2 regions of the Paenibacillus xinjiangensis genome follow, and region 1 is predicted to be linked to the other one. Evidence: predicted binding sites of a transcription regulator. Region 1 holds the regulator's gene; the other holds the start of a gene.
The links. Region 1 encodes CtsR, which represses protease genes until heat stress. Its sites were predicted from a motif close to ATGGTCAATAAAGGTCAAACA; they were not measured.
Positions count from the first base shown of each region.

Region 2: clpP (ATP-dependent Clp endopeptidase proteolytic subunit ClpP) is a predicted target of CtsR. The motif match lies at 5,121-5,141, and genes of this name have one in related genera.

Region 1 is NZ_JCAALS010000035.1:51,018-66,416, reverse strand. Features, by position in the region: partial or broken rRNA gene rrf (5S ribosomal RNA) at 1-63, shown strand, start outside; gene AC6ESP_RS26280 (CtsR family transcriptional regulator) at 813-1,274, shown strand; gene mcsA (protein-arginine kinase activator protein McsA) at 1,319-1,843, shown strand; gene mcsB (protein-arginine kinase McsB) at 1,867-2,946, shown strand; gene clpC (ATP-dependent protease ATP-binding subunit ClpC) at 2,949-5,417, shown strand; gene AC6ESP_RS26260 (ankyrin repeat domain-containing protein) at 5,646-6,065, shown strand; gene AC6ESP_RS26255 (antibiotic biosynthesis monooxygenase) at 6,101-6,463, shown strand; gene radA (DNA repair protein RadA) at 6,604-7,977, shown strand; gene disA (DNA integrity scanning diadenylate cyclase DisA) at 7,988-9,064, shown strand; gene pssA (CDP-diacylglycerol--serine O-phosphatidyltransferase) at 9,152-9,901, shown strand; gene AC6ESP_RS26235 (nucleoside triphosphate pyrophosphohydrolase family protein) at 9,983-10,378, opposite strand; gene AC6ESP_RS26230 (PIN/TRAM domain-containing protein) at 10,527-11,624, shown strand; gene ispD (2-C-methyl-D-erythritol 4-phosphate cytidylyltransferase) at 11,831-12,535, shown strand; gene ispF (2-C-methyl-D-erythritol 2,4-cyclodiphosphate synthase) at 12,537-13,019, shown strand; gene gltX (glutamate--tRNA ligase) at 13,080-14,546, shown strand; gene AC6ESP_RS26210 (hypothetical protein) at 14,805-15,038, opposite strand; gene cysE (serine O-acetyltransferase) at 15,105-15,399, shown strand, end outside.
Region 2 is NZ_JCAALS010000029.1:53,566-68,964, forward strand. Features, by position in the region: gene gpmI (2,3-bisphosphoglycerate-independent phosphoglycerate mutase) at 1-273, opposite strand, end outside; gene tpiA (triose-phosphate isomerase) at 275-1,030, opposite strand; gene AC6ESP_RS23905 (phosphoglycerate kinase) at 1,071-2,252, opposite strand; gene gap (type I glyceraldehyde-3-phosphate dehydrogenase) at 2,545-3,549, opposite strand; gene AC6ESP_RS23915 (sugar-binding transcriptional regulator) at 3,662-4,696, opposite strand; tRNA gene AC6ESP_RS23920 (tRNA-Arg) at 4,926-5,000, shown strand; gene clpP (ATP-dependent Clp endopeptidase proteolytic subunit ClpP) at 5,218-5,799, shown strand; gene AC6ESP_RS23930 (HPr family phosphocarrier protein) at 5,924-6,193, opposite strand; gene whiA (DNA-binding protein WhiA) at 6,448-7,377, opposite strand; gene AC6ESP_RS23940 (gluconeogenesis factor YvcK family protein) at 7,385-8,371, opposite strand; gene rapZ (RNase adapter RapZ) at 8,384-9,268, opposite strand; gene AC6ESP_RS23950 (ROK family glucokinase) at 9,313-10,263, opposite strand; gene trxB (thioredoxin-disulfide reductase) at 10,468-11,415, opposite strand; gene AC6ESP_RS23960 (tetratricopeptide repeat protein) at 11,482-13,230, opposite strand; gene AC6ESP_RS23965 (ribose-phosphate diphosphokinase) at 13,373-14,323, opposite strand; gene AC6ESP_RS23970 (DUF2306 domain-containing protein) at 14,924-15,399, shown strand, end outside.

The DNA of each region.
Region 1 (15,399 bases):
AAGCCCTTCAGCGCCGATGGTACTTGGACCGCAGGGTCCTGGGAGAGTAGGACGTCGCCAAGCACGAGAAGCCTGTCGCATTAATGCGGCAGGTTTTTTGTTATTTATGGGAGCCTGTCATCGAACCTGATCTATGAATTGCAAGATCTCGTTGTACAACCCTTCTGAATTATCTGTCCATCCAATTGGATAGACCCCCTGATCATCACAGCTATCCTTGCAGCTCAGAGTATAACCTCTAATAGTAGAAAAGGTACACTTGTTATCCACTAATCCACATTGTTCGTTATAATTAACGGTTCACTTTCACTATACACAGTGAATAAGTTGAACGATATATCCTTCCAGAGGGTTAATAGGATGTGGATTGCCGCTATCCACATGTGAATAACTTTTGGTCACATCACTTTTCCTCCAATAGAGACCACTTATCCCTACAATCGGATGCAAATGGGTTGTTTCTTTCTGATTTCCTTCTATATCATATCCTTCTTATCCCCACTCTGTTCATAACTCTGTTAATGAAATGAACAATCGCTTAACACACTTATGCACAGCTGTTCATAAATTCGGTACAAAGTAAAAGAATGATTAGGACGGCTGTGTATAAATAACGGTTTTCCACACCATGATAGGTAATACAGATAGCTGCTCCTTAACAGTGTACAATCGTCAGAAAATTGAAATTCCATCACTTGACCTTTATTAAATTTTGCGTATAATAAGATTAAAGTCAAAGAAAGTCAAAGTCAGTTGGGGCCGCATAGTATAATGCATCAACACGCTCCATGCAGCACAGGGAGGTTGGTGATATGCGAAACATTTCTGATCTCATCGAGCAGTATTTGAAGCAGATGCTGCAGGATAGCCCGGATGGCACTGTAGAGATACAGCGCAATGAATTGGCGGATAAGTTCTCGTGTGTACCGTCGCAGATCAATTATGTCATTAGTACCCGGTTCACACTGGAGAAAGGATACATGGTTGAAAGTAAGCGCGGAGGCGGAGGCTATATACGTATTCAACGGGTGGACTTGCCGGCGCTTAAGACGATTCAATTCCACATCCATCAAACGATTGGTGATTGTGTCGAACAAAGTGTCGCAGAGGGACTGATTTATCAGCTTGAAGAGGCGATTCTTATAACGAAACGCGAGGCTAATCTGCTTCGGGCAGCAGTTGATCGGGATACGATTGCAGTTATGCTGCCATTACGTGACGAAATAAGAGCGCGTATCTTACGGTCCATGCTGATTTCACTGTTAGTCAAATAACAGCTGAACACGCAACTGTATGTAGAGGAAGGAGGGGATTCGGCTTGATTTGCCAAGAATGCGGCAATAAGCCGGCGACGCTTCATTTTACCAAAATCGTTAACGGTGAGAAAACCGAATTTCACATCTGTGAATCTTGTGCAAGGGAACGCGGTGAAGGGATTCCAGGAGCTTTTAACGGATTCTCTATTCACAGCCTCTTGTCGGGCCTTCTCGATTTTGACCCATCAGGAGCAGCCGGGACGAAAGGAAGCAAAGCGCAGGAAACGATACGCTGTGAAGAGTGTGGATTAACTTATGCACAATTCAGTAAGATAGGGCGGTTTGGCTGCAGCTCATGCTACCGTCAGTTTGGAGAACGGTTAGATCCGTTGCTGAAACGGGTACATGGTAATACAGTTCATATCGGCAAAATTCCTACACGCTGCGGTGGACAAATACAGTACAAACGTGAAATTGATCAATTGCGCAGGGATTTGCAGAGCCGTATTGAACAAGAAGAATTTGAGAGCGCAGCTCACATTCGGGATCGAATTCGTGAGCTGGAGCGTAAAATAGTAGACCTGTAAGGCCGATTGAAGGAGGGTTCCTCTTGACGAAACGTCGTTTCTCACAGCAACCGTTAAGCGATTGGATGAAGGGTGATGGACCAGATTCCGAAATCGTAATCAGCAGTCGGATACGAATCGCTCGGAACTTGCGTCATCTGCCATTCCCAATGTTGGCTACTGGCGAACAATCGCTTGAAGTGATGGAACAGCTAACAGCAATCGGCAATTCAGATAAGCTGGAGCCGATTGGTAAGTTCGACACCATCATCTTGTCGGAGCTCAACCAGCTTGAACGACGCGTTTTAGTGGAGAAGCATTTAATTAGTCCGAATTTAGCTAATGAGTCGCGTGGCGGTGCTGTTATTCTGAGTGATAATGAAGCTGTGAGCATCATGATTAATGAAGAGGATCATCTGCGCATCCAATGCTTATATCCGGGATTCCAGATAAAAGAGGCTTGGGAGCTTGCTAACCGAATCGATGACATATTCGAAGCGGAAGTAAACTATGCGTTCGATGAGCGAAGAGGATACTTAACGACCTGTCCTACGAATGTAGGCACTGGCATTAGGGCATCCGTCATGATGCATTTGCCAGCGCTTGTGCTTACGAACCAGATTAATCGAATTCTATCAGCGGTTACACAAGTTGGCTTGGCTGTTAGAGGATTATATGGGGAAGGCAGCGAAGCATTAGGTAACTTGTTCCAGATATCGAATCAGATTACGCTGGGACAATCAGAGAATGAAATTATCGACAATTTATACGGTGTAGTCAAGCAAATCATTGAGCATGAGAAGGCAGCAAGAGTAAGGCTGATGTCTGATTCGCGCTTGCGAATTGAAGACAGGGTGAAGCGGTCTTATGGTATTCTCGCTTATGCAGCGGTTATGGATTCCAAGGAATCTGCACAGCGGTTGTCTGATTTAAGGCTTGGCGTCGATCTAGGCTTACTGGATGATGTATCACCACAGGTGATGAATGAATTAATTGTAATGACACAGCCTGGGTTCCTGCAGCAGATATTCAATGAACAAATGAATTCGGAGCAGCGGGATTATCGAAGGGCTGAATTAATCCGCAATCAATTGCGGAGTCAAACCGAGCATGGGGGTGCGTGAACATGATGTTTGGACGATTCACTGAGCGGGCACAGAAGGTGCTGGCGTTAGCACAGGAGGAAGCGGTACGTCTAGGGCATAACAATATCGGAACAGAGCATATTTTGCTCGGTCTGATACGTGAAGGGGAAGGTATTGCAGCTAAGGCTTTGATCGGTCTTGGACTTGGTCTTGAGAAAATTCAAGATGAAGTGGAAGCTTTAATCGGCCGGGGACAAGAACAGCCGACGAACATTGCCTACACGCCGCGTGCCAAAAAAGTGATTGAGCTGTCTATGGACGAAGCAAGAAAGCTTGGACACACTTACGTTGGAACAGAGCATATTCTACTTGGTCTGATTCGTGAAGGGGAAGGCGTTGCAGCAAGAGTACTTAATAATCTCGGCATTAGCCTTAATAAAGCACGTCAGCAAGTCTTACAGCTGTTAGGCAGCAGTGAAGCAGTATCCAGCAATCACGGTGCTCCTTCTAATGTAAGCACACCGACGCTAGACGGCCTAGCAAGAGATCTAACGGCTTTCGCCAAAGAGGGCAATCTTGATCCGGTTATCGGTCGCAGCAAAGAAATTGAGCGTGTAATTCAAGTGCTCAGCCGCCGGACGAAGAACAACCCGGTACTGATCGGTGAACCTGGTGTCGGTAAGACAGCTATTGCCGAAGGACTTGCTCAAAAAATCATTGAGAATGAAATTCCAGAAACTCTTCGTGACAAACGTGTCATGACGCTCGATATGGGCTCGGTTGTAGCCGGCACCAAATACCGCGGTGAGTTCGAGGATCGACTCAAAAAAATTATGGATGAGATTCGCCAAGCCGGCAACATCATTCTGTTCATCGATGAGCTTCATACGCTAATCGGAGCAGGTGGAGCCGAAGGGGCAATCGATGCTTCTAATATATTGAAACCCGCGCTTGCACGTGGTGAGCTGCAGTGCATTGGCGCTACAACGCTTGATGAGTACCGTAAGTATATCGAGAAGGATGCTGCACTGGAGCGTCGATTCCAGCCAATCACGGTTGATCAGCCTTCTCCAGATGAAGCCGTTCAGATCCTATATGGCTTGCGTGATCGTTATGAGGCGCATCACCGTGTCAAAATCACAGATGAAGCAATCATTCAAGCAGTGAAGCTGTCTGACCGTTATATTACGGATCGCTTCCTGCCGGACAAAGCGATTGATCTTATCGATGAGGCTGGCTCTAAGGTACGTCTTAACTCGTACACCGTACCGCCTAACCTGAAACAGCTGGAGAACCGTCTGGAGGATATCCGCAAGGAGAAGGACGCTGCTGTTCAGAGTCAAGAGTTCGAGAAAGCAGCTGCTCTTCGTGACACGGAGCAAAAAATCCGTGAAGAGCTTGATGTTACGAAAAACCAATGGAAAGAAAAACAAGGACGTACCGATTCGGAAGTGACTCCGGAAGATATTGCTCAGGTAGTGGCTAGCTGGACTGGAATTCCAGTAAGCAAGCTGGCTGAGGAAGAGACGGAGCGCTTGCTCAAAATGGAATCTATTCTTCATGGTCGGATAATCGGTCAAGAAGAAGCGGTCAAAGCAGTGTCCAAGGCGATGCGCCGTGCACGTGCAGGACTTAAGGATCCGAAGCGTCCGATGGGATCCTTTATCTTCTTAGGCCCAACAGGTGTCGGTAAGACAGAGCTTGCAAGAGCATTGGCTGAAGCTGTATTCGGTGATGAGAATGCGGTTATCCGCATCGATATGTCCGAGTATATGGAGAAGCATTCGACCTCACGACTAGTTGGAGCGCCTCCGGGCTATGTTGGCTATGAAGAAGGCGGTCAATTGACCGAGAAGGTTCGCCGTAAGCCTTATTCCGTAGTATTGCTGGATGAGATTGAGAAGGCGCATCCTGAAGTGTTCAACATCCTGCTTCAAGTGCTGGAGGACGGCCGTCTGACCGATTCCAAGGGCCGCGTAGTCGATTTCCGCAATACGCTCATCATTATGACTTCTAATGTAGGTGCGGATCAGATTAAACGCAACTCGTCATTAGGCTTTACAGCCGTACAAGATGCGGGTCGTGAGTTTACACAAATGAAAGACAAAGTGCTCGGCGAGCTTAAGAAGAGCTTCCGTCCAGAGTTCCTGAACCGGATCGACGAGACGATCGTGTTCCACTCTTTGGAGCAAGAGCATATCTCGCAAATCGTGACACTTATGTCCGAAGATCTGCGCAAACGTCTGAAGGAGCAAGAGGTCGACTTCGTATTGACCGATACAGCCAAGGCGTTCCTAGCCAAAGAAGGTTTCGATCCGCAGTATGGAGCTCGTCCACTGCGCCGGGCTATTCAGAAGCATATTGAGGATCGGTTATCCGAGGAGCTGCTGATGGGTAATATTCAAAAAGGCGATACGCTGACGATTGATGAAAAAGACGGTGGTTTGACCGTTACCAAAACCACAGGCAATGAAGTGGTGCCTGCATCAGAAGAGCCAGCAACGAAATAAAATAGAGGAGAATGCCTTCTAATAGGAGGGCATTCTCCTTTTTTATGTACAGGGGATCAGTTGCATTAAGGAGACAATAAGACTATAGCTATATTGACAATGAGAATCATTATCGTATATACTGCATCTATTGAAACTATACAAATCAACAGATAAGTCAGATGTAGCTTTTATATAAACGTCGTTAATAAGTAGTGTCACTAATAAACCCGAGATGAGGTATTGCCCATGCTACGTATACAACCCGATGGTTGGGCTGCAGTCAAGCCTTTGCCAAGCGAGCTAGTGAAGCAATTCGTAAGAGCCGCACACATGGATCTGGATATGGTGAAGCGAATGTTGCAGGAAGAGCAAGGACTGCTTCACGCGGTCTGTGATTGGGGAGACGGTGACTGGGAGAGTGCGCTTAGCGCAGCAGCTCATGTTGGGCGTCGGGATATTGTACTCTATTTGATCGAGCAAGGTGCGAGCATGGATTTGTTCACGGCGGCTATGCTGGGCAAGCTAGGTATCGTTCATGCCATCATTAGTGATGATCCATCTCGTATTCATGCAAGGGGTCCACATGGTATTCCTCTTATTGTTCATGCCAAAATGGGCGGAGAAGAAGCACGCGGTGTCTATGCGTACTTGCAAAGCCTTCAATAACGGTAATAGTTAGTTTGCCTAGGAGGATGTTAAATATGATCGTTGTAACCAATACCATCAAAGTCAAAAAGGGTCATGGGGAGTCGGTTGCTGAGAAGTTCAAGGCCACTAAGGGGATAGAAGAGTCGCGTGGCTTCATTCGCATGGAGGTTCTTCTAACAGAAGGCCTTACGGAGCATGATGAGCTGAAGGTATGTACGACTTGGAATGATAAGGCTTCATTCGAGGGATGGGTGAACAGTGATTCCTTCCGACAAGCGCATGCACATCGCAGCAAGTCAGCAGCCAAGGATCATAATCAGACAGAGGCTAATGCTGAAGGGGAGCGAATCATGCTGGGATCTCAGCTAACGACACATAAAGTATTGGTATCCAAATCACTGATTAATCAAGCTTAAAAGCTTAGGCGTTTAGGAGGAGTCCCTTCATCCAACAATGGATGACAGGGATCTTTCTGCTTTATAAATGAAGAAAGGGTTTATACGATCAGAATTAAATGGTAAACTTTGAATGATAGTGTTGTTAAAAGGAGCTTGGCATGGCAAAAATAAAACTGAAGTTTGTTTGTACAGAATGTGGGAATGAGTCGCCAAAATGGCTCGGTAAATGCCCTGGATGCCACGCTTGGAATTCCATGGTGGAAGAGAAGGAGACGGTTGTGAAGACGCAAGGGATTGGTCTTCGCTCGGTTCAGACTCAGACGAAAGAAAAACCACAATCCATCATACATATAGAAAGCGGGCAGGAACCGCGCATCGAAACGCGGCTTCTGGAGCTTAATCGCGTGCTTGGGGGCGGAGTTGTCCCCGGCTCTCTAATTCTTGTCGGGGGAGATCCTGGTATCGGAAAGTCTACGCTGCTGCTTCAAACCTCACATGCGCTTGCGTCTAAAGGCTTGAAGGTCTTGTATGTTTCCGGGGAGGAGTCTGTTCGGCAGACACGTCTGCGTGCGGATAGACTCGGAGCACTCAGTGAAATGCTATATGTGTTTTGTGAGACGAACATGGAGCAGATTAACGATGCCATTGAGAATCTTCAGCCAGATTTTCTAGTTATCGATTCGATTCAGACCGTGTATGATCCGAATGTGCAGTCAGCACCTGGCAGTGTTGCGCAGGTAAGGGAATGTACCGCTCATTTCATGCGAGTTGCTAAGATCAAAGGAATTGCTACCGTGCTGGTCGGACACGTGACCAAAGAAGGGGCAATAGCTGGTCCGCGCTTGCTCGAGCATATGGTGGACTGCGTACTTTATTTCGAAGGAGAGCGTCATCATACCTATCGCCTGCTTAGAGCGGTCAAGAACAGGTTCGGTTCAACGGATGAGATCGGAATATTCGAGATGGGTGAGCAAGGTCTGCGAGAAGTAGCTAACCCCTCCGAGCTATTCTTGTCCGAGCGACCGCTGGGTGTGTCTGGATCGACGGTAGTAGCAAGCATGGAAGGTACACGGCCGGTTCTTGTGGAGCTGCAGGCTCTAGTCGCACAGACGAATTTCCCTTCTCCAAGACGGATGTCTACTGGCATCGACCATCACCGTATGGCACTCATTATCGCCGTATTAGAGAAGCGGATTGGCATGGTACTGCAGAATCAAGACGCGTACTTGAATGTGGCTGGAGGCATTAAGCTGGATGAGCCGGCGGTCGACTTAGCTGCGGCCGTCTCGTTAGCATCGAGCTTTCGTGATGCCCCGACAAGGCCATACGATGTTATTTTTGGCGAGGTTGGCTTGACGGGAGAAGTTAGAGCTGTGTCCCGTGCAGAGCAGAGAGTCAAGGAAGCAGAGAAGCTAGGATTCAAACGGGTTATCATGCCAGAGAAGAGCTTGAAGGGCTGGAAACCGCCTGAGGGCATTGAGATTATCGGCGTCAGTACGGTAACAGAGGCACTTTCGGCAGCACTTGGATAGGGGGCAAATGATGAAGGAACAAAGTCAGCTAGAAATTATGAATCAATTATTGCAGCTAGTAGCACCCGGTACCCCGTTCCGTGAAGGGCTCGAGAATGTGCTTCGGGCCAAAACGGGCGCTTTAATCGTGGTAGGCTACAGTCCGGAAGTGATGGAAGTCGTCGATGGCGGGTTCTCAATTAATTGTGATTTTTCACCGAACTACTTATATGAATTGGCCAAGATGGATGGCGGCATTATTCTGAGCGAGGATATGCGGCGCATTCTATATGCCAACACCCAGCTTATTCCGAACAGCTCGATTCCTTCCATAGAGACCGGTATTCGCCATAGGACGGCAGAGCGTGTTGCTAAGCAGACTGGCAAGCTGGTCGTATCGATATCACAGCGACGGAATATCATTACCTTATACCAAGGGAACCTGCGCTACTCCCTGAAGGAAATGGGCGTCATTCTGACCAAGGCGAACCAAGCGATACAGACGCTGGAGAAATACAAGGTCGTTCTAAGCCAATCGTTGACGAACCTGTCTGCTCTTGAGTTCGAGGAGCTGGTAACTCTGCAGGAGGTTGCTCATGTCGTGCAGCGCCTGGAGATGGTGCTCCGCGTGAAGATGGAGATCAAGCGTTATGTGACGGAGCTGGGTACAGAAGGCCGACTGATTGCCATGCAGATGGAAGAGCTGGTTAACGGCGTAGATGAGGATGCTTGGTATTTACTTAAGGATTATGCGAAGGATAATGGGGATGACAGAATCAGAGAGCTTCGTGTTAGTCTCAAGAAGCTGAGCTCCGATGAGCTGCTCGATGCGCCGCCGATTATCCGATTGCTTGGCTATCCTCATACGGGGGCTATGGCTGAGGAATCAGTATCGCCGCGCGGCTACCGATTGCTGAACAAAATTCCTCGTCTGCCGCTCATTATTATGAATAATCTGATTGAGCGGTTCGGTCGTCTGCCACATATTCTGATGGCTACGATTGAGGAACTGGACGAGGTCGATGGCATTGGCGAGGTGCGTGCAAGGGCTATCAAGGATGGGCTAAAGCGTATTCAAGAGCAGATGTTCATTGACAGACAAATTTAAATCTCATACAATGGATGGAATGTGTACAGCAGTATGATCATACATTAGTAATCGGTTTTAGGGTATAGTAGAGAAGAGGTGGAATAGATGATTACAAAGTCGATACCGAGCCTTCTCACGGTGGGGAACTTATTCCTCGGAATAGTCGCCATTATTTTAGTTTTCAATGAAAAGCCTGAACTGGCAGCGATGATGGTTATTATCGCTATGCTTCTTGACGGTGTTGACGGGCGAGTAGCGCGTGCATTGAATGTGCAAAGCGAGTTCGGGAAAGAGCTCGATTCCTTATCAGATGTGATTTCGTTCGGTGTAGCGCCGGCCTTTATTATGTATGTTGTTGCCTTTCAAGATTTGAATCCGACGATTGCTTATAGTATTACAGCTTTATTCCCGATTTGTGGTGCTTTGAGGCTTGCACGCTTCAACGTTGTAGCGGGTAAACCTGGTTATTTCATCGGGCTGCCGATTCCTGCAGCTGGCGGAGTGCTTGCTACCCTTGCATTGTTCCAGGGAGATATTGTAGTCTCCGTATTGCTCGCGAGCACGTTGGTGCTATCCCTGTTAATGGTTAGTACGATTAAATATCCGAATTTCAAAAAAATCGGTATCTCTAAAGGCGCGATTTGGATGATTCCTGGAGTTGTGGCATTAGCCGTACTGCTAGGAATCCTATTCCCGAATCAGCTGTCCAAAATTATTTTTGTACCGTTGCTCTTGTATGCGCTGTATGGGTTAAAAAAAAACGTTGATCGCCGTGTGAAGAAGCGAATTCGCAAACGCCGCGGCAAAAACTCTGACCTGCCTGATGATAATGTGCAGTCGGAGACACCAGCTTGATCGACTGTTAGGACAGCAAGGCAATAAGAAAACCGCCCGATCCATTCCACTGTGGAATGAATCGAGCGGTTTTTTTTGACTTCAGGTTAAGTTGAATAATCCAAGCGTTGAGCATTTGTCGTATTCGTCAGCAATAACCTCATCTAGTTGAATGTCGAGTAGATTGCACATCGCGGTCATGTAGAACAAGTTGCGTCCCAGCTCCGCCTTCATCACATCCCGGCAAGATTCACATACCTGACCGGATAGATGGCTTTGAAGCGTGGATTTTGCATTTTCGAGATTGAGTTCATCCGAGTATTGCTGCTTGCGAGCATTAAGTTCGATACAGCCGCAATCTGTGACGGCTTTGGATATCGCCCGATTAACAGATGCTCCGGACTGGCCAAATTTAGACATCACATCTAGTAAGCTTCGATGCCTGAGCAGCAATTCAGATACTTGCTGCTGGAATTGATCCAACGTTGGAGCGCTCATCGGTACCACCTCTTTTCATCAGCTCATTCAGAAGTTATCTCCTTTTCCATTATAAGCCTATCGGTTGTTCTTTTCAAAATTAAAAATCATTCACCATGACGGTTAGCGTGTCCAAAATTGGAACATAATTGTAATGGAGGTGGAAGATATGGTAAGACGTTTTATTCAAATCATTGGTATGCTGTTCGGTGGAATGGCTGGTGCTGAAGTGCATAGTATGACGAGCGGAGCGGGAATCTGGTCAGAACCGTCACTCGGAATGCTGCAGCGTTCAGGCTCTTATTACATGTATGTGGCAATTGGCGCCGTATGCGGTGTGGTTGCAGCTACGATGGTAGCGAAGCAGCTCATTCGTTTCATGCAAAAAGGGGCAGAGCATACCGCAGAAATGCCAATAAAGGATTTATTTGCAGGGATCGGCGGCTTGTTTCTTGGATTGCTGTTGTCAGTACTGCTATATCCGGCTGTATCGGAGCTTAGAGGTCCCGGTATTCTACTGCCGGCAGTGATGTCGTTGTTGTTTGGTTATTTGGGGCTTAGAATCGCTTGGCACAAAAAAGAAGAGCTGGCTGCAGCGACAGCCCACATGCTTGAACAGCGGAAGGCGCCTGCTATACCGGATGAGACAAGCGGCTTCGAAGAACATAAAATTCTGGATACCAGTGTGATTATCGATGGTCGAATTGCAGATATTTGCAAAACAGGATTTATTGAAGGCACGCTCGTCATTCCAGAATTCGTACTGGAAGAGCTGCAGCACATTGCGGACTCGTCGGATTTGCTGAAGCGCAACCGCGGACGTCGGGGGCTCGATATTTTGAACAAAATTCAGAAAGAGCTTGATGTACGGGTGCTTATTTATGAAGGTGATTTCGAAGAAATCAGCGAGGTAGACAGCAAGCTTGTGAAGCTGGCGAAAGCGCTCAAGGGCAAGGTCGTCACCAATGATTTCAATCTTAATAAGGTATGCGAGCTGCAAGGAGTATCTGTTCTTAATATTAATGATCTGGCGAATGCAGTTAAGCCGGTCGTGCTGCCTGGAGAAGAAATTATCGTACAAGTTATCAAGGACGGCAAAGAACATGGTCAAGGGGTCGCTTATCTCGATGATGGCACGATGATTGTTGTGGAAGGTGGACGCGAGTATATCGGTACGACAATGGAGGTGCTGGTGACCAGCGTCCTGCAGACATCTGCCGGCAGAATGATATTCGCCAAGCCGAAGCTGTTGGAAAAAGCTCAGTAAAAGGTTATAGTAGGAGTAACTAGCTGCTATGATCGATTCGAATAATTGACTAGCATGCTTATTTCAAAATATAAGACTATATGTTGAATGGTATTCGATACAATACATAGTCTTCTATTTCTACGAGTAACGGGTGCCGTCCTCCTGCAGAGGACGGCGAAGCCGTTTCTTCTTGGGAATCAGTATGAAGGTAGGCGGGCATAGTCATGAAATCACAATGGGGAGTCGTTGTCGTCGCAGCCGGACGCGGTTCGCGTATGGGAACGAAAGAAAGTAAACAATATTTGCCTCTTCAAGGTAAGCCAATCATCGTCCATACGCTGGAGCTGTTTCAATCGTTGGACAATATTGCGGATATAGCGCTTGTCGTAGGTGCGGATGATGTGGAGCGCTGCAGCCAGCTTGTTCAAGAATATAGCCTGAATAAAGTGACGGCTGTCGTTGCCGGAGGCGGAGAGCGCCAGCATTCGGTACATGCAGGAATTAAGGCGCTGTCGCCAGCCATTGAATGGGTCATGGTTCACGATGGGGTACGGCCTCTCGTAACACCGGAAGCGATTCGTGCTTGCTGTGTCACAGCGAAGCAAGTGGGGGCTGCTGTTCTTGCGGTACCGGTCAAGGATACGATTAAACAGGTAGACGATGCAGGTCTGATCGTGGCAACACCGGACCGTCGAAGCTTGTGGGCGATACAAACGCCGCAGGCTTTTCGTCGTGAGCTGCTGGTTACTGCGCATGAGAGTGCCGAGGCTGAGCAGTTTCTAGGCACGGATGATGCGATGGTCGTAGAGCGTATGGGTGCTGCTGTGGCAATAGCAGAAGGGGATTACACCAATATAAAGATTACAACGCCAGATGATTTGCCATGGGCGGAATTTTTGCTTGGAAGCAGGAGAAAGGGGAAGAATTGAAATGATTAGAGTGGGACAAGGCTTCGATGTGCATCAGCTTGTGGAGGGCAGACCGTGTATTATTGGCGGCGTAAAGATTCCATATGAGAAAGGCCTGCTAGGACATTCCGATGCGGATGTTCTGCTGCATGCGATAACGGATGCTATACTGGGTGCGCTTGGGTTAGGCGATATCGGCAAGCATTTTCCCGATACAGATGCTGCGTTCAAGGATGCGGACAGCTTGAAGCTGCTGGAAGAGGTATGGGCAATGGTAGAAGAACGCGGCTACAAGCTGGGGAATATTGACTCTACAATTATCGCTCAGCGTCCGAAGATGCTGCCTTACATTTCGCAAATGTCCGAGGTTATCGCTCGTGCTCTGCATGCAGAGGTGTCGCAGGTGAACGTGAAGGCGACGACGACGGAGCAGCTAGGCTTCACCGGAAGAGGAGAGGGAATTGCTGCGCAGTCTGTTGTTTGCTTAATAAAGAATGTGCTATGATTTTCATTAAAATAAAACGATTTGTACATATGCTTGGATGATACGGAAGGGGTTAATACAATGACACAAGAAGTCCGCGTTCGGTATGCGCCATCACCGACTGGCCATTTACATATCGGCAATGCAAGAACGGCCTTATTCAATTATTTGTTCGCTCGCCATCATGGCGGCAAATTTATCGTTCGTATCGAGGATACCGATGTGAAGCGCAACGTTGCCGGCGGTGAAGAAAGCCAGCTTACTTATCTGAAATGGCTCGGAATCGATTGGGACGAGAGCGTTGATATCGGAGGAGGCTACGGTCCCTACCGTCAGACGGAGCGTCTGGATATTTACCGTGAATATTGGCAGGATCTGCTTGACCGCGGGCTTGCTTACCGCTGCTATTGCACGCAGGAGGAGCTTGAGCAGGAGCGGGAAGAACAGACCGCACGCGGTGAGACGCCACGCTATTCGGGACGTCATCGTGATCTGACGGAGGAGCAGCGTCAGTCGTTCGAAGCGGAGGGACGTGTGCCTAGCATTCGCTTCCGTGTACCTGAGGGGAAGACTTATGCGTTCGATGATATTGTCAAAGGCTCCATCAGCTTCGATACGGTGGAGATGGGCGATTTCGTTATTGTAAAGAAAGACGGCATTCCAACGTACAACTTCGCGGTTGTCCTGGATGACTACCTGATGAAGATCAGCCACGTGCTGCGTGGTGAGGATCATATATCGAATACACCGCGTCAACTGATGATCTATGAAGCATTCGGGTGGCAGGCGCCGAAGTTCGGCCATATGACTCTTATCGTGAATGAGAGCCGCAAGAAGCTGAGCAAGCGTGACGAGTCCATTATCCAGTTCATCGAGCAATACGATGGCCTAGGGTATTTGCCGGAAGCCTTGTTCAACTTCATTGCACTCCTTGGCTGGTCTCCGGAGGGTGAGCAGGAGATGTTCACGCGTGAAGAGCTTGTACAAGTGTTCAATGCAGATCGCCTAAGCAAGAGCCCTGCCGTATTCGATACGCAGAAGCTGAGCTGGATGAACAATGAATATATTAAGAAAACAGAGCTGCCACGACTGGTTGATCTATGCTTGCCGCATCTGCAGAAAGCCGGACGCACGTCTGAGGAGCTTGATGCAGCAGGCCGCGCTTGGGTAAGCGATCTTGTTGCCCTGTATCAAGACAAGCTGCGCTCTGCGTCTGAGATTGTACCACTAACCGAGCTCTTCTTCCGTGACAACGTGGAAGATGAGGAGGAAGCTGCGGCTGTGCTGGCTGAAGAGCAAGTGCCTGTAGTGCTCTCCGCGTTCTTAGCTCTGGTAGAAGCGGGCGGCGATGAGCCGCTGGCGGTAGATGGCATTAAAGAAAACATTAAAGCCGTACAAAAGGAAACCGGCTTCAAGGGCAAGCAGCTCTTTATGCCAATTCGTGCAGCACTCACGGGACAAACGCATGGCCCTGATCTTAATCAATCCATTGCTCTGTTAGGCAAAGATAAAGTGATGAGCAGACTGCGCGGACGTCTAGGTCAATAGTATAGGCACAATTCCCTTGTCACCTATTTGGGTATTCGTTATACTGGTACTACCAATAACAATTCGATGAAAAGAAAAGCCATGAACAGGAGAAGTACGTTCTGCTGGATTTACAGAGAGGACAATCATCATCCATGCAACGCTTTGCTCATGCAGGGCCGTAGGATGTAGGCTGTGAGTTGTCTAGTGCGGGGGACGGAAATATGCACCTGGGAGCTTTGCTTCTGAGCCGTATCTATAGCCATACCGTACCTACCGTTACAGCGGAGGATGGCGAGGATCGGGGTAGGCAGCAACGTCAGCCTGCGTTAAGGGCATGAAGACGGACAGCCGGATCGGCAGCCAGTTCAAGCTTACGAGCCGCAAGGCAGTTAGCTTAGGGCGGCGCGATAGTAATGTAAGGCAGTCCAAGCAGAGTGGAACCGCGACGTTACACGCCCGCCTCTGCAGCATCTCATGCTGCAGAGGCTTTTTATGTTGATCATTTTTCAATAATGTCTCGTCGTGCAAGAAGAACCGCCGGTTGTTGGAGTCACTAAGCGTAAGGAGATCGCATTAGTGAAGCTGGAGAGGAGAAAATCCATGTTCCGCCATTATCAATCAGATATTAATGCGGTGTTCGAGAATGATCCAGCGGCTCGCAGTCGCTTCGAAGTGATCTTCACGTATTCCGGCTTACATGCGATATGGGCTCATCGGACGGCACATTTCTTTTACCGTAACAGATGGTATACGGTAGCGCGTATAATATCGCAGGCTAGCCGTTTCATGACAGGAATTGAGATTCATCCGGGGGCCACTATTGGTGAGCGTTTATTTATCGACCATGGGATGGGCGTTGTCATTGGGGAAA
Region 2 (15,399 bases), on a different contig from region 1:
AAATTCGCCATCGCGAATTGATTTGCTGATGCGGGTCAAATCTTGATAGACAATCCGTCCTGCGCCAATATTAAGATGGCCCACTTCGGAGTTGCCCATTTGCCCTTCAGGCAAGCCGACAGCTTCGCCTGACGCTGTTAGCGTCGTATGCGGATAAGTCGACCAATACCGATCATAATTTGGCTTCTTTGCTTGTGCAACGGCATTGCCCGTTACATCGTCGCGTAAACCGAATCCGTCAAGAATAATGAGAGCTACAGGTTTACGGGACATATTACTTTGCCCCCTGGACAAGAGCGATATAGGATGCCGGCTCCAAGCTAGCGCCGCCTACAAGCGCGCCGTCGATGTCGGTTTGACCGAGATACTCAGCTACATTGTTAGGTTTAACACTGCCGCCGTATTGAATGCGTACAGCTTCAGCTGTTGCAGCATCATACAAGCCTGCTACTACGCTGCGGATATAACCGATAACATCTTGTGCATCCTCTGAAGTCGAAGATTTGCCAGTTCCGATTGCCCAGATTGGCTCGTAAGCGATAACGACTTCTGCTGCTTGCGCTGCGGATAGACCTTGGAAAGCGGCTTCCGTCTGCACTTTAACAACATCCTTCGTTTCATTCGCTTCACGCTCTTCAAGCTTCTCGCCTACACAGATAATCGGCGTCAAGCCATGCTTGAATGCTGCATGTGCTTTTTTGTTGACAATCTCATCCGTCTCAGCGAAGTATGCGCGGCGCTCCGAATGTCCAAGAATAACATATTTCACACCAAGATCCTTCAGCATTACGCCGCTGATTTCACCTGTGTATGCACCGTTGTCCTCGAAATGCACGTTTTGCGCGCCAATCGCGATTGTTGTGCCTTTTGCTGCTTCAACCAGAGCCGGAAGAGTTGTGTAAGGTGCACAGATTACGCTCTCTACGCCCTCTACCTCTGCTCCGCCTTTGATATCAGCGAAGAAGGATACAGCTTCGGATACCGTTTTGAACATTTTCCAGTTGCCAGCGATAATTGGTTTTCTGCTCATCGTAGTAAACCTCCTAAAAAGAATTGGTGAAGCTTGAACTCTATTTATCGTTAAGAGCAACAACGCCAGGAAGCGCTTTGCCTTCCATGAATTCCAGAGAAGCGCCGCCGCCAGTTGAGATATGGTTCATCTGATCAGCAAGGCCGAATTTCTCAGCTGCTGCTGCAGAGTCGCCGCCGCCGATTACTGTGTAACCAGCAGTCTCAGCACATGCTTTAGCTACAGCTTGTGTACCGTGTGAGAATGGCTCGATTTCGAATACGCCCATCGGTCCGTTCCATACAACAAGCTTGGAGTTTTTGATTGCATCAGCATAGATTTCACGTGTTTTCGGTCCGATATCAATGCCTTCCCAATCAGCAGGGATGCCGTCAACGTCAACGATGCGAGTGTTAGCTGATTTGCTGAAATCATCCGCAACAACGATGTCGACTGGAATCAGGAAGTTTTTACCCAGAGATTTCGCTTTCTCGATGAACTCAAGAGCAAGATCAAGCTTCGAGTTGTCAACGAGGGATTTGCCGATTTCGTGGCCTTGTGCTTTGAAGAACGTATACGACAAGCCGCCGCCAATGATGATGTTGTCAGCGATTTCGATCATTTTGTTGATAACATCGATTTTGTCTTTCACTTTGGAGCCGCCAACGATAGCTGTGAATGGACGCTCAGGGTTGTTAAGCGCTTTGCCAAGCACGTCCAGCTCTTTCTCCATCAGCAAGCCAGATACAGCTGGGATGTGGTGAGCAATACCTTCAGTCGATGCATGAGCACGGTGAGCAGCACCGAAAGCGTCGTTCACGAACAGATCAGCAAGCTCTGCGAATGCTTTTGCAAGCTCAGGATCATTCTTCTCTTCGCCAGCGTGGAAGCGCACGTTCTCAAGCAGCAATACATCGCCTTCGTTTAATGCGTTCACTTGCGCTTTAACAGCTTCGCCGATAGACTCATTAGCTTTAGTCACAGGCTTGCCCAGAAGCTCAGAGAGACGAGCTGCAGAAGCCGTGTGGCGAAGCTCTTCAACTACTTCTCCATTTGGACGGCCAAGGTGGCTGGCAAGAATAACTTTAGCGCCTTTTTCAATCAGATAATTAATGGTTGGAAGCGTCTCACGAATACGCTTGTCATCTGTAATTTTACCATCTTCGAGCGGTACGTTAAAATCTACGCGCACAAATACGCGTTTGCCTGCTACTTCTACGTCACGAACACTTTGTTTAGCCATTTGTTATAGCCTCCCTGATTATAGGTACATCGTTCATTGCCGAGCCTTAAGCTTTAAGCGGTCTGGCTGCAGCAGGTCAATATCAGCAAAAAAAAGGCGTTCCTTCTCTTATAAGAAGAAACGCCCCTCCCATGAACTCGCTTCAGCTGAAGTAAGCACACGGGCTACAAGGTTCCGCTAAGTTTCGCGGAACTCCCGGGAGCGCCGCAGACTTGAGCGTGTCCCGGAATCAGCCTCTCGGCCGATCCGGGACGGAAGCGTTCCATGCAATTGTGGGAAAAGGCTGTTAAGCTTACAGACCTTTGCTAGCGATATAAGCAGCGAGGTCAACTACACGGTTCGAGTAGCCCCACTCGTTGTCGTACCAAGAAATAACTTTAACCATGTTGCCTTCAACAACCATAGTCGACAGACCATCGATTGTGGAAGAAGCAGGATCACTGTTGTAGTCGCTTGATACAAGCGGCAATTCGTTGTAGTTCAAGATGCCTTTAAGTGCGCCTTCGGAAGCTTCTTTGAGTGCTGCGTTAACTTCTTCAACAGTAACGTCAACTTTCAGTTCAGCTACAAGGTCAGTTACGGATACGTTAGGTGTAGGAACACGCATAGCCATACCGTTCAATTTGCCTTTAAGCTCAGGAAGAACCAGGGAAACAGCTTTTGCTGCGCCAGTGGAAGAAGGAATGATGTTCTCAGCAGCTGCGCGAGCACGACGCAAGTCTTTGTGCGGCACATCAAGTACGGATTGGTCATTTGTGTATGAGTGAATAGTAGTCATCATACCTTTAACGATTCCGAATTTATCGTTCAATACTTTTGCAAACGGAGCAAGACAGTTCGTTGTGCAAGAAGCGTTAGAGATAACAGTGTGAGCTGCTGCATCGTATTTATCTTCGTTAACGCCGATAACGATTGTGATATCTTCGTTAGTAGCAGGAGCGGAGATAATAACTTTCTTAGCGCCGCCTTTCAAGTGAAGCTCAGCTTTTTCTTTCGCTGTGAAAATACCAGTGGATTCAACAACGATTTCAGCGCCTACAGAAGACCAAGGAAGGTTCTCTGGGTTACGTTCTGCGAATACTTTGATTTCACGACCGTTAACGATAATTGCGCCTTCTTTAGCTTCAACTGTAGCGTCAAGAGTACCGTGAGTTGTGTCATATTTAAGAAGATGTGCCAGTGTGCTAGTATCTGTAAGATCATTTACTGCCACGATTTGTACATCTTTGTTGTTAAGTGCTGCGCGGAAAACATTGCGGCCGATACGTCCGAAACCATTAATACCTACTTTAACCATTGTTGTTTCCTCCTAAGCGTTTTTAAATGCTTTATATATTTCAAAACGTTTCACGGTTATCGCATGAGCAAGCCGCAAATCGTCATGATCACTTCTTTTAGCGTGCTTATGTTCAGCTCTGCTGCTCGATAATAGCTGCAATCTCAAGTGCTGCTGCTTCATCGGTTATGAGGACATCATTGTGCTTGAATCTCATTACAGCGGCGATGGCCTCAGCCTTACTCTTGCCCCCTGCAACACCTATAACACATTCAGTCTTCACAATATCCTCGAGTCGTAATCCTACCGTCTGCATTTTGTGGACAACCTCGCCTCTTCGGTCGAAATAAAACCCGAAAGCTTCAGCTAAAGCTCCTTCAGCAGCGATTGCATCAATGACCTCTGGTTCGAGCCTTCTGCGTCTCGCCATCACTTTAGCGTCCCCGATTCCATGAACGACGATTCGGGCCCTTCTAATGACTTCTACGATTTCGCGAATATTCGGCTCTTGCATCAGTGAGGCATAGGCCTCATCCCCGAGATGATCCGGAACATGGAGCAGCCGATAATTAGCACCCGTCCGCTTAGCCATTGTTGAAGCTATCGTATTGGCCTGATAATCCATACTTTCTCCGAGTCCGCCTCTTGCTGGTACGAACCAATTCGTCTTGAGTGGTGCATTTGTTGTTAGGTAGTTGGCAACTTGAGCGATTGTCGTTCCACCGGTTACCGCTACCACATCATCCTGCTTCATCACTTTACTGAGCACTTGGCAGGCTGCTCTACCCAGCTCACGCTTGGTATGGGAAGAGCTTTCCGAGTCGCCGGCTACAATGACAACCTGCGAGAGCCCGAATGCACTTCTAATTAACTCCTCAAGCTCAGATAAGCCAAATATCGTTTTGTAGAAGGGCTCCAATTCTTCCAGTAGCCGTTTGCCCGCCTCGCTTATCCGCATGCCCGCTGTATGAATCTCAAGCAAGCCTTGCGATTTCAGAAAATCGGTCTCGGCACGCAGTACTCGTTCAGTCATCGATAGCGTTGTAGCTAATGTACGACGGCCGATCAAACCGGAGAGCATCACCTGGTGCAAAATCAAATACCGCTTTCTCATCACGTCGAGCAAATCTGGGAGAAGCTGCTGCTGCAGTTCAATAATCTGGCGCATCTTCTATATGTTCACTCCATCGGCTTAAGGATATGATCGCTGGACTATTACCGTCCCGCATGATCAATTTAAGTCCCACCCTTATTTTAACGAATAATAGTTAACATAGCAATAGTACATTTGGACTTGTAATCGCTTACTGTCACCATTTTCTCAAATTTATTTACGGACCCGATCTTGCTTTTTCAGACGGAATAGCATATACTAAGTCTCGCTGTTCCTTTTATATGCGCCCGTGGTCCAATGGATATGACGTAGGCCTCCGGAGCCTGAGATCTAGGTTCGATTCCTAGCGGGCGCGCCACTATTTTTATTATCACCTACAACATATAACCTAACCGCCCTGCAGAGGGCGGTTTTTTTGTATCTATGAAGCAAGCAGCCTTTCCTTATCAGCAGGTGGCTATTCCTTTCCCACATAGGTAGTTTGACTATCTTTGACTTTTGTTTGACTATCCGCTATTATATGAATACGGCAACACTATATTTGTTATTTTCCGAGGAGGGGACTTAAGTTGGACATGAATTTCGTTCCTATGGTTATTGAGCAAAACAATCGCGGAGAGCGCGCATATGACATTTATTCCCGACTTCTGAAGGATCGCATTATTTTCCTCGGATCTGGCGTGAATGACGTCGTAGCTAACTCCATTATTGCCCAGCTGCTATTCTTGGCAGCAGATGATCCGGAGAAAGATATTTCTATCTACATTAACAGCCCAGGCGGATCGATTACAGCCGGGATGGCCATTTATGATACGATGCAATACATCAAACCGGATGTCTCGACGATCTGTGTCGGCATGGCGGCTTCCATGGGCGCTTTCCTGCTCACAGCTGGTGCCAAAGGCAAGCGTTACGCGCTTCCGAACAGTGAAGTCATGATTCATCAGCCGCTTGGAGGCGCAGAAGGCCAAGCGAGCGATATTGAGATTCGCGCTCGCCGCATCCTGAAGATGCGCGACAAGCTTAACGGCATTCTGGCTGATCGTTCCGGCCAACCGCTCGAGCGTATCGAGAAGGATACGGATCGCGATTACTTCATGAGCGCTGAAGAAGCAAGAGAGTACGGCCTCGTGGACAAAGTCATCGAAAGAGTATAATTCTAATAAACGAAGGGCCATTCTCCAAGTGAGGATGGCCCTTCGTTTGTCTATGCTGCATACGCAAAAAAAGCGCTCGCAGCATCCACTAGGAATGCTGCGAGCGCTTATCTTGATCCTGCTGCTATTGGTTCTCCAGCTCTTCTTTGCTGACCAGTGCGACTAAAGCGTTTACAGCCTGTTCTGCGTCCGAACCTTCTGCACTTATGAATACTTCCGTACCGGAACTAATCGCCAAGCTCATAATTCCCATAATCGATTTGGCATTCACTTTCTTGTCGTCTTTCTCTACAAATACTTCGGAGGAGAATTTGTTAGCTTCTTGAACGAATAGTGCTGCAGGTCTTGCATGAAGACCAGTTTTGAGACGAACGACAACTGGAAGCCTTGTCATGGAAACCATACCCCCTATTTCATAATCAATCAAGCGTGAACGGCTGCCGTCAAGCTATGGCGGCAAGCAATCGTTCCGCGTAGAAAGATAAGCGTTGTATATACGAACATACGCTATACTTTCTTATCTTCCGTTAAACGTCCAGTGAGAGAATCCGCTAGGCGGACATCACCGACACCCGCAAATTTGCCATATAATAAGCCTTTTTGTACATTATTATATCATTATAACATCGGTTGCACTAGGAAAAAAGTTTAACCATTTCGTAATTTTTCAGCTAGTTCATCAATTTTGCGCAATCGATGGTTAACACCGGATTTGCTGACCGTTCCTTTGAGCATCTCTCCAACCTCTTTGAGGTTGATGTCCGGATGCTGAAGTCGTACAACTGCAACTTCCTTGAGCTTATCAGGCAGGTTATCCAGACCGATCTCTCTCTCCAGCAGCTTAATGTTGTCAATCTGCCGAACAGCCGCACCGATTGTCTTATTGAGATTAGCTGTTTCACAATTGACGATCCGATTAACCGAGTTTCGCATGTCGCGCATTATTCGGACATCCTCGAACTTGAACAGCGCCTGATGGGCTCCGACAATGTTCAAGAGCTCGATAATCTTCTCGCCTTCCTTGATATAGAACACGAAGCCTTTCTTGCGCTCAATACATCTGGCATTCAGATCGAACTTGTTAGCAAGCGTCACCAGAGCGCCGCAGTGCTCCTCATACATCGAGGAAATTTCCAGATGATATGACGATCCTTCGGGATTGTTCACAGAGCCCCCAGCAAGGAAAGCCCCTCTTAGATAAGATCGTTTGCAGCAAGGCTTCTTGATTATATCCTTATCAATACCCGAATTAAAAACAAACCCCTCCGAAACGATACGCAGCTCGCTCAATATTTCTTGAACCTGCGTAGGAATTCGAACGATATAGACATTGTTTTTTTTAAGCCGCATTTTTTTGCGAACGAGAAGCTCGACGTGCACTTCGAAATGCTTTTTCAACAAAGAATAGATTCGACGTGCAATAGCAGCATTTTCGGTAGAGATGTCCAGTACGACTTTGCGGCTGGATACGCTGACAGAACCATTCATCCGGATAAGGGCAGACAGCTCAGCCCGTTCACAGCAGGAATCGGCTTCAATCAGCGTCAGTTCCTTTTTCGTTTGCGCCGCAAATGACATCGTTCCTTCACCTCTTTCTTAACATCCAGTTTTCCACCAGCTTATAGATATGATGACTGAGGCGCTCTGCATCATGACGCAGGAACGTTCGGAACAGCACAAGCCGGTCTGCAATAACTTCATAGCCTCTGCGGGTAACCTCATCCAGATCCAGATGAACCGCTTTGGCTCCAAGCTCTGCATATTTATCCTCAACCTGAGGAGGTATCTCACCGTCATTCACAATAACATAATCAAATAGATGATGCCCAATATGATCATAAATCGCGTCCAAATGGTCGCTAACTGAATAATTATCTGTCTCTCCTGGCTGTGTCATCACATTGCACACGAACAACTTCACTGCGCAGGAGTCCACAATAGCGTCTGCAAGCTTAGGCACTAGCAGGTTAGGAATAATACTCGTATATAGGCTGCCTGGTCCAATGAGAATGGCATCTGCCTGTTCAATGGCTTCTACCGCTTCAGCTAACGGCTCTACATTGTCCGGCTCGATGAACACTCTCTTAATAACTTTCCCCGATTTCGGAATCATCGATTCCCCGACGACAATAGAACCATCAGTCATCTCGGCTTTCAGCACGATCGCTTGGCCTGCGGCAGGCAGCACCTGACCGCGAACCGCAAGTACCTTGCATAACTCACGCACGCCCGTAACGAAATCGCCGGAGATGTCCGTCATAGCCGCCAGCATAAGGTTGCCTAGACTATGCCCTGCAAGTCCAGTTCCATTATTGAACCTGTATTGGAGCACTTCAGTCAACAGCGGCTCGGCATCTGCGAGCGCCATAATGACATTGCGAATATCGCCCGGAGGCGGAATCTGCAGCTCATTGCGAAGAATGCCGGAGCTGCCGCCATCATCAGCTACAGTAACGATCGCCGTAATATCAAGCGGCTTCTCCTTCAGACCCCTTAGCATGACCGAGAGACCCGTTCCACCGCCGATAACGACGATTTTGGGGCGCCTTATTATTTTGTGCCTAGCCTGCATTCTCTCACCCCGTCAATGCTTATCACGGTCGGCATCACGGTGACTGACACGGACCCGTTCCGTGTCACTGCTGCCGAGCACGCGGCCCAAATATTCGGCAATGGCCACCGAGCGATGCTTGCCGCCCGTACAGCCAATACCAATAACGACCTGGCTCTTCCCTTCCTTATGGTAGAGAGGGATTAAAAATTGAAGCATATCCAGCAGCTTCGTCAAGAAAGTTTGCGTTTCCGGCCATTTCATTACGTATTCATATACTTCCGGAGTCTGACCGGTATTCGGGCGCAAATGATCAATATAATGAGGATTAGGCAAAAATCTTACATCATAAATAAGATCGGCATCAATGGGAATACCATATTTGAAGCCGAATGAAGTGACATTCACAGAAAGGCTGTTCTGCTCCAGATTCGTGAATCTTGATACGATTCTCTCTTTCAATTGCGCTGGCTTGATCGTACTCGTATCGATAACCTGTGACGCTGATCCTTTCAGATCCTCCAGCATCCTGCGCTCCAGACGAATGCCCTCAAGCGGCATTCCTTCAGGAGTCAGCGGATGGCGTCTACGACTCTCCTTGTAACGCTGTACAAGCACCTCATCCGTCGCATCGAGGAATAGAATTTCACAGCTAATCGTAGAATGCTCACGAATAAAGCTTAGCGATTCCGATAAAGCAGTGAAGAATTCACGGCCTCTCAAATCGATAACGAGTGCTACCTTTCCGATCTTGCCATTGGACTGCTCGATAAGCTCCGCAAACTTAGGAATTAGCACTGGCGGTAAATTATCGACACAGAAGAAGCCAAGATCCTCTAGGCTTTGCACGGCAATCGTCTTGCCTGCACCTGACATTCCTGTAATAATAACAAGCTTCGACATCGCTCCCGTTTCCATAACTGTCCCCTCCTTGCCCGTCGCAGAGCTATTATTGCCTATCATTATGAACGTAGAATGAGACCGGCTGCGCCTACTACTCCTGCGTTATTGCCAAGAGTTGCTGCAACGATCTTGACGCCATCCTTCGCTTCTTTCTGCGTGTACTTGTCGAATACTTCACGGATTTGCTCGAACAGGAACTCGCCAGCTTTCGATACGCCGCCTCCGATGATGAAGCATTCTGGGTTAAGTACAACAGCCATGACAGCCATAGATTTGCCGAGATAATAAGCAGCACGATTCACGATGCGCGCAGCTACCTCATCACCAGCTTTGGCTGCATCAACTACGTCTTTAGCCATTATATTCTCAACTTGGGATAAAGAAGTACGATCTCCGCGCTCAACCGCATCTTTTGCCATACGAATAATGCCCGTTGCCGAGGACACGGTCTCAAGACAGCCCATTTTGCCGCATCCGCATTGGATAGCTTCCAGATCTGGTACGATCGATATATGTCCAAGCTCGCCTGCCATGCCAGCGAAGCCTTCTACGATTTTACCACCGATGATGATACCGCCGCCTACACCTGTGCCGAGTGTATAGCAGACGCAGTTGTCGATGCCTTTGCCAGCACCTGCCCATGCTTCGCCGAGAGCTGCCACATTCGCATCATTATTAACCTTCACCGTCACTTGGAGCTCCTGCTCCAAATAGGATTTCAGGTTCACATCACGAATTTTCAGGTTAGGAGCGAATTTCACATAGCCATTCGGGATGTCTAGGAATCCAGCAATACCTACACCTACACCGCCAACTGCGTCCCACTCGTAAGTTGACTCAGCGACAATGTTACGTGCATATTGTGCAATATTATGAAGGATAGTGTCTGTTCCTTTACTTGTTTCCGTCGGCCCTTCGTAGGTTTGAAGCAATTGTCCAAACTCATCGCATAATCCGACCTTGATGGCGGTACCACCGACATCGATTCCAACGTAAATCTTTTGAGACATTCCTAGTCCACCTCATTATATAATCTTATCTGTTCACTATAAGCGAACGCCTTCTTCCGGTCAAGACAGGCGGCAGGCCAGCATTCAGCTGTTACGCCCAGCATTTATGCCAGCTTCGATCTATGTTTCTTTCTCAAAAAGAGCCCTTTCCGAAGGAAGGTAGTTCCCAAGGAAAGGGCCTTATGAGGAAGCCTGCTAGTACAATTACAGCGACTTGCTCCAATCATGCGTAATGCTTCCTTCAATGAACCGTTCGCAGTCCAGAGCAGCCATACAACCACTGCCTGCTGCTGTAATCGCTTGGCGATATTTACTATCTTGAACGTCTCCACAAGCGAACACACCAGGGATGTTCGTCTCAGAAGTGCCAGGGTTTACCTTGATGTAGCCATGCTCGTCTGTATCGATCTGGCCATTAAGGAACTTCGTGTTCGGCGTGTGGCCGATAGCGATGAAGATACCGTTCGTCTCAATAACCTCTTCTTCGCCAGACTCGTTGTTGCGGACCTTGAGGCCCGTTACACCCATGCCGTTAGCGACAACCTCTACAGGTGTACGGTTCAAGCTCCAGCCGATCTTCTCATTCTCACGCGCACGATCCTGCATGATCTTGGAAGCGCGCAGCTCATCACGGCGGTTAACCAGCTCTACGTTAGTCGCGAAGCGAGTCAGGAAGCTCGCTTCCTCCATAGCCGAATCTCCGCCGCCGACTACGATGATTTTTTTGCCGCGGAAGAAGAATCCGTCACAGGTTGCACAAGTGCTGACACCACGACCGACATTCTCCTTCTCACCTGGAATGCCAAGGTATCTAGCAGAAGCACCTGTGGAGATAATAATCGTCTCGCCAACGATTTCTCCTTTGCCTTCTACTTGAAGCTTGAATGGACGCTCTGACATATCGACGCTGTTCACCCAGCCCGTAATAAACTCAGCACCGAAGCGTTCTGCTTGCTTGCGCATATTAGCCATCAGCTCAGGACCCATGATACCTTCAGGGAAGCCTGGGAAGTTCTCCACTTCAGTCGTTGTCGTTAATTGGCCGCCCGGTTCAGGTCCCTCGATAATCAGGGGATTCATGTTCGCACGAGCCAGATAGATTGCAGCGGTTAGACCGGCAGGGCCAGTTCCTATAATAATGGATTTGTACATCGTGTATGCCTCCTGTAATTTTAGAATAACACCCTTCAGCCTCAGCTGACTTGTGGGGACAACCGACTATTCGAGAGGCTGGCCTAGAGAGAAGAATGAGCTTATAGACTTCATTTTCTCCTTTATACCGCATACCTCATCAATTTTTTTGGCATTCTTGCTGACCGTTGCTATTGATGTGCCATATCTCAGTGATACTTCATGGTAGGATATCGTGCGACGATGCATCTTAGCCGTCAAATATTCAAGAGCTGCTGCCCAGCCTTCGACCTTCGTAAGCTTCGGAACATCAGGATATACCCGAGACAGAAACTCGACCCAGAGTGTCATGAGATCATGCTGCTGAACGAGATCATAATGCTTGTTCATACGGCTCAGTGCCGTTTCTACAACGGCCTGCCATTTGTCCTCCCAGACTGGAAGCCGCGACGGCACCCGATTAGGCTCAATGACGGTTGCTTTCCCTTCAAGCACCGCTTGCAGCGGCTCCTGCACTCCGATGGTACGAAGGACGAAGATCGCAATTCGCTTCAAGTAATCGTCCTCAGCCTCTTCCATAAGGAATGAACGCAGGACATCCTTCACTTCATTATCCGCAATCATGCCAAGCGCTTGAATAACCTGCAGCTTGGTATGCTGGTCGCCATGGCGCAGAGCCCAGAAGAAGGAGGAACGAACGAGTGGATCACGCTTCATATGATCAGGCAGGCCATCGGAGGAATTCTCCCACAGCTTGAACTGCTCCTCGAAGGGAAGATGGTAGTGATAGCTGATCGAAGCGTTATTCTCGCCGCCCTTCAGAATCTCGAGCTGCTCCATATAATAACGCGGGATACCGGAATCCGGGTCCAGCTTAGCCGCTTGCTTCCATAGCCGCTCCGCTTCTGTAAGGCGACCTATATTGCATGATGCTACAGCTGCGTAGTGATACAAGCACGGGTCCTGATGCAGCTCAGCATCCTTAAGCAGCCGAATGAAATGGCGATAGGCTGATTCATGTTCTCCTAAGATGCCCATCGTAGTAGCTAATTTAAACACATGCTCCTGATGGAAGGGTGCTGTCTTGCGAAGCAGCGCAATGAGTGGAGTCAGGCTCTCCGAGTCATTCGCATGCTGATAGAAGATAGCCAGATTGCACAGTGCGTGCAGATTGCCTGGCTCAAGCTCAAGCGCCTCATGGATCGTCTCCATCGCCTTATCGAACATGCCCATATAATAAAAGGCAAGTGCCAGGTTGTTGCGTGCCGCAAGAAAGTCCGGTTGTGATTCAATGATCTGCTCTAGAATACGTACAGCTTCCGCGAACTTGCCTTCTTCAAGAAGGCTGCGGGCCTGGTCATGCTCGACCATGCCCTCACGCGACTTGATGTTCGTGAGGGGAGTTGGACGCTCCAGCTCATAATGAAGAAGCTCCATCATTTCTTCCGCTTCATCCAAGAATTGACCGTCCGCATCTTCCTCTAAATATTGTATAAGCGAGCCTTCGGCTGCTTCGTAAGATTCCATGTTGGCAAAGTTGTTAGCCATGTAGAAATGACATTCCGTCATCGTTGGATCTAGCTCATCGACAATCATTTTCAGAATGCGATTCGATTCCTCATAACTGCCCATCTCCGACAATATGCCTGCCATGTTGCAATGATTGACCGGATTATCCGGCTCGTATTCCACGGCACGCCGGAAATATTTCAGTGCCTTGTCATAGTGGAATTTATCTAACGAACGTACCGCCCGCTCGAAAAAGAACGTTGCGTCCCATTGTATTGGTATGATCTTTGCTCTCTGCTCTAAGGCAACAAGTTTTTTTTCTTTCACCCGCAAGGCACCTCCCGGTAACTCCGATTTTCTACGATTATACCATAGCAACGTCTATCCTAACACGAAAGAATATGAAGGAAAATCGCGAACGTTATAAGAACCGCCCGCGATTTTCCAATCAAGCCTATGGAATTTGAGGCTATACGCCTGCGTTTTTGAAGAGGGTACTGATCGATCCGCCTTCAATAATAATGCGTGTAGCTTCTGCAAGGAGAGAGCCTACCGACAATACAGTGAACCGCTCCGGACGATTATCCGGCAGCAGAATGGAGTCGGTAACGATAACCTCTTTAATATTCGGATGATCCAAACGCTCAATAGCATTACCTGAGAATAAAGGATGAGTTGCGCATACATAGACGTCTTCCGCACCGCGTTCCTTCAAGCTTTCTACCACGTTCACAATCGTTGTGCCTGTATCAATCAAGTCCTCGATAATAATCGGAGTCTTGCCTTCAACATCGCCAATCACGTGTGTAATGGACGATTCGTTGTGCGCCGGACGCTTCTTGATCATAATAGCGAACGATGTATCCAAGTAGTTGGCGAGCTTCTCAGCAGTGGAAGCCCGTCCCGCATCGGGAGATACGACAACCGGATTCTTGATGTTCTTCGCTTTCAGATAGTCACTGATGAGGTCAAGAGCCGTCATATGATCTACCGGAATATTGAAGAAGCCCTGAATGGCCGGTGCATGAAGGTCAATCGTAATCACCCGGTTCGCACCAACTGTCGTCAAGACGTCCGCAACCATTTTAGCCGAGATCGGCTCCCGTGGTGCAGCTTTACGCTCCTGACGGGCATAGCCGTAATAAGGCATAATGATGTTGATCGTCTTGGCAGAAGCCCGCTTAGCCGCATCAATCATAACGAGTAGCTCTACGAAATACTCATTGATCGGATGGGAGAACGATTGAACGAGAAATACGTCACAATTCCGAATCGTCTCTTCATAGTGAACGTATACTTCCCCGCTCTTGAAACGGGACATTTTGATAGCGCCGAGAGTCAGTCCTAGATCTCCGGCGATCTTTTGTGCTAATACCGGATTTGACGAACCCGAAAAAATACGCAACTTGTCGCTTAACATGATACCCTCCTGAGCGTTTTAAACCAATTAATTTGACTTATGGTCTTGCTTCAGCCGCAGCATAGCCGCAGCCGCTTGAAATAGTTGGGCAGTAGGTACGAAGTAAGCTGCCTACGCTTTATATTTCGACATGAACCGACCTTGCGCTTATAAGGACAATGAAGTCCATTTTGCTTGTTCCACTCCATTATACATCGAATTTACGATAATTCAAAAATCAATCCGCACTAATTTTTGACGATCAATGGTCTTTAGCTCGAAAAAACCGACATCTTTCTGCATCGAACGCGCTTGATCTCCGTATTCCCGCTATACATAGACGTCATTGCCCCTATTTATTAGGTAATATTTGATAACAAAAAAATCGAACCATATACGGGTATCCAGCCCGTCAGCAGGGCTCCACCCTCGATAACATTGAACAATAATTTCCTGCTGTTAGGATTCAATGACGATGAATTTTTATAGGGAAAAGGAGGATTTCCCATGTTAAAGGTCCAAATCTTACTTTTTGATGGATACTCCAAATTAACAGGCAATCGAATGCCTGACCAGATTGGGTACTAACTATGAAGCGGCGGGGATATTGTGTTGAACCATTTGAAGAAAAGAAAAGTACTATACGGACTTTTATGCTGTGTCAGCATCCTGTTTATTATTTACGCCTTGGCAAAAAGCTATATCATTGATCCTGGAGCCGAGAATTTTCTAAGCTATAAAGCAGGACTAAAGCGTGCGCTCAATCTTCCAGTGTGGTTAAACGTGATGTATGTTCATGTCGCATTTGCATGCTTGGCCATGGCGTCGGGACTGCTCAACTTTTCTACCCGTTTTTTTGAGAAGAGCCGGAAGCTCCATCGCATGAACGGCTACGCGTATATCGTCTCCGTACTTCTAGTCGTGTTGACTTCTGGATATATGGCGCCTTATGCCACCGGAGGAAAAATCAGCAGTATAGGGTTCAACCTAATAAATATCATATGGCCGATTATCACGATTACAGCGCTTATTCTAATCAAAAAGAAACGAATGGTTCAGCACCGGAATTGGATGATCCGAAGCTACGCTTTTTGCTT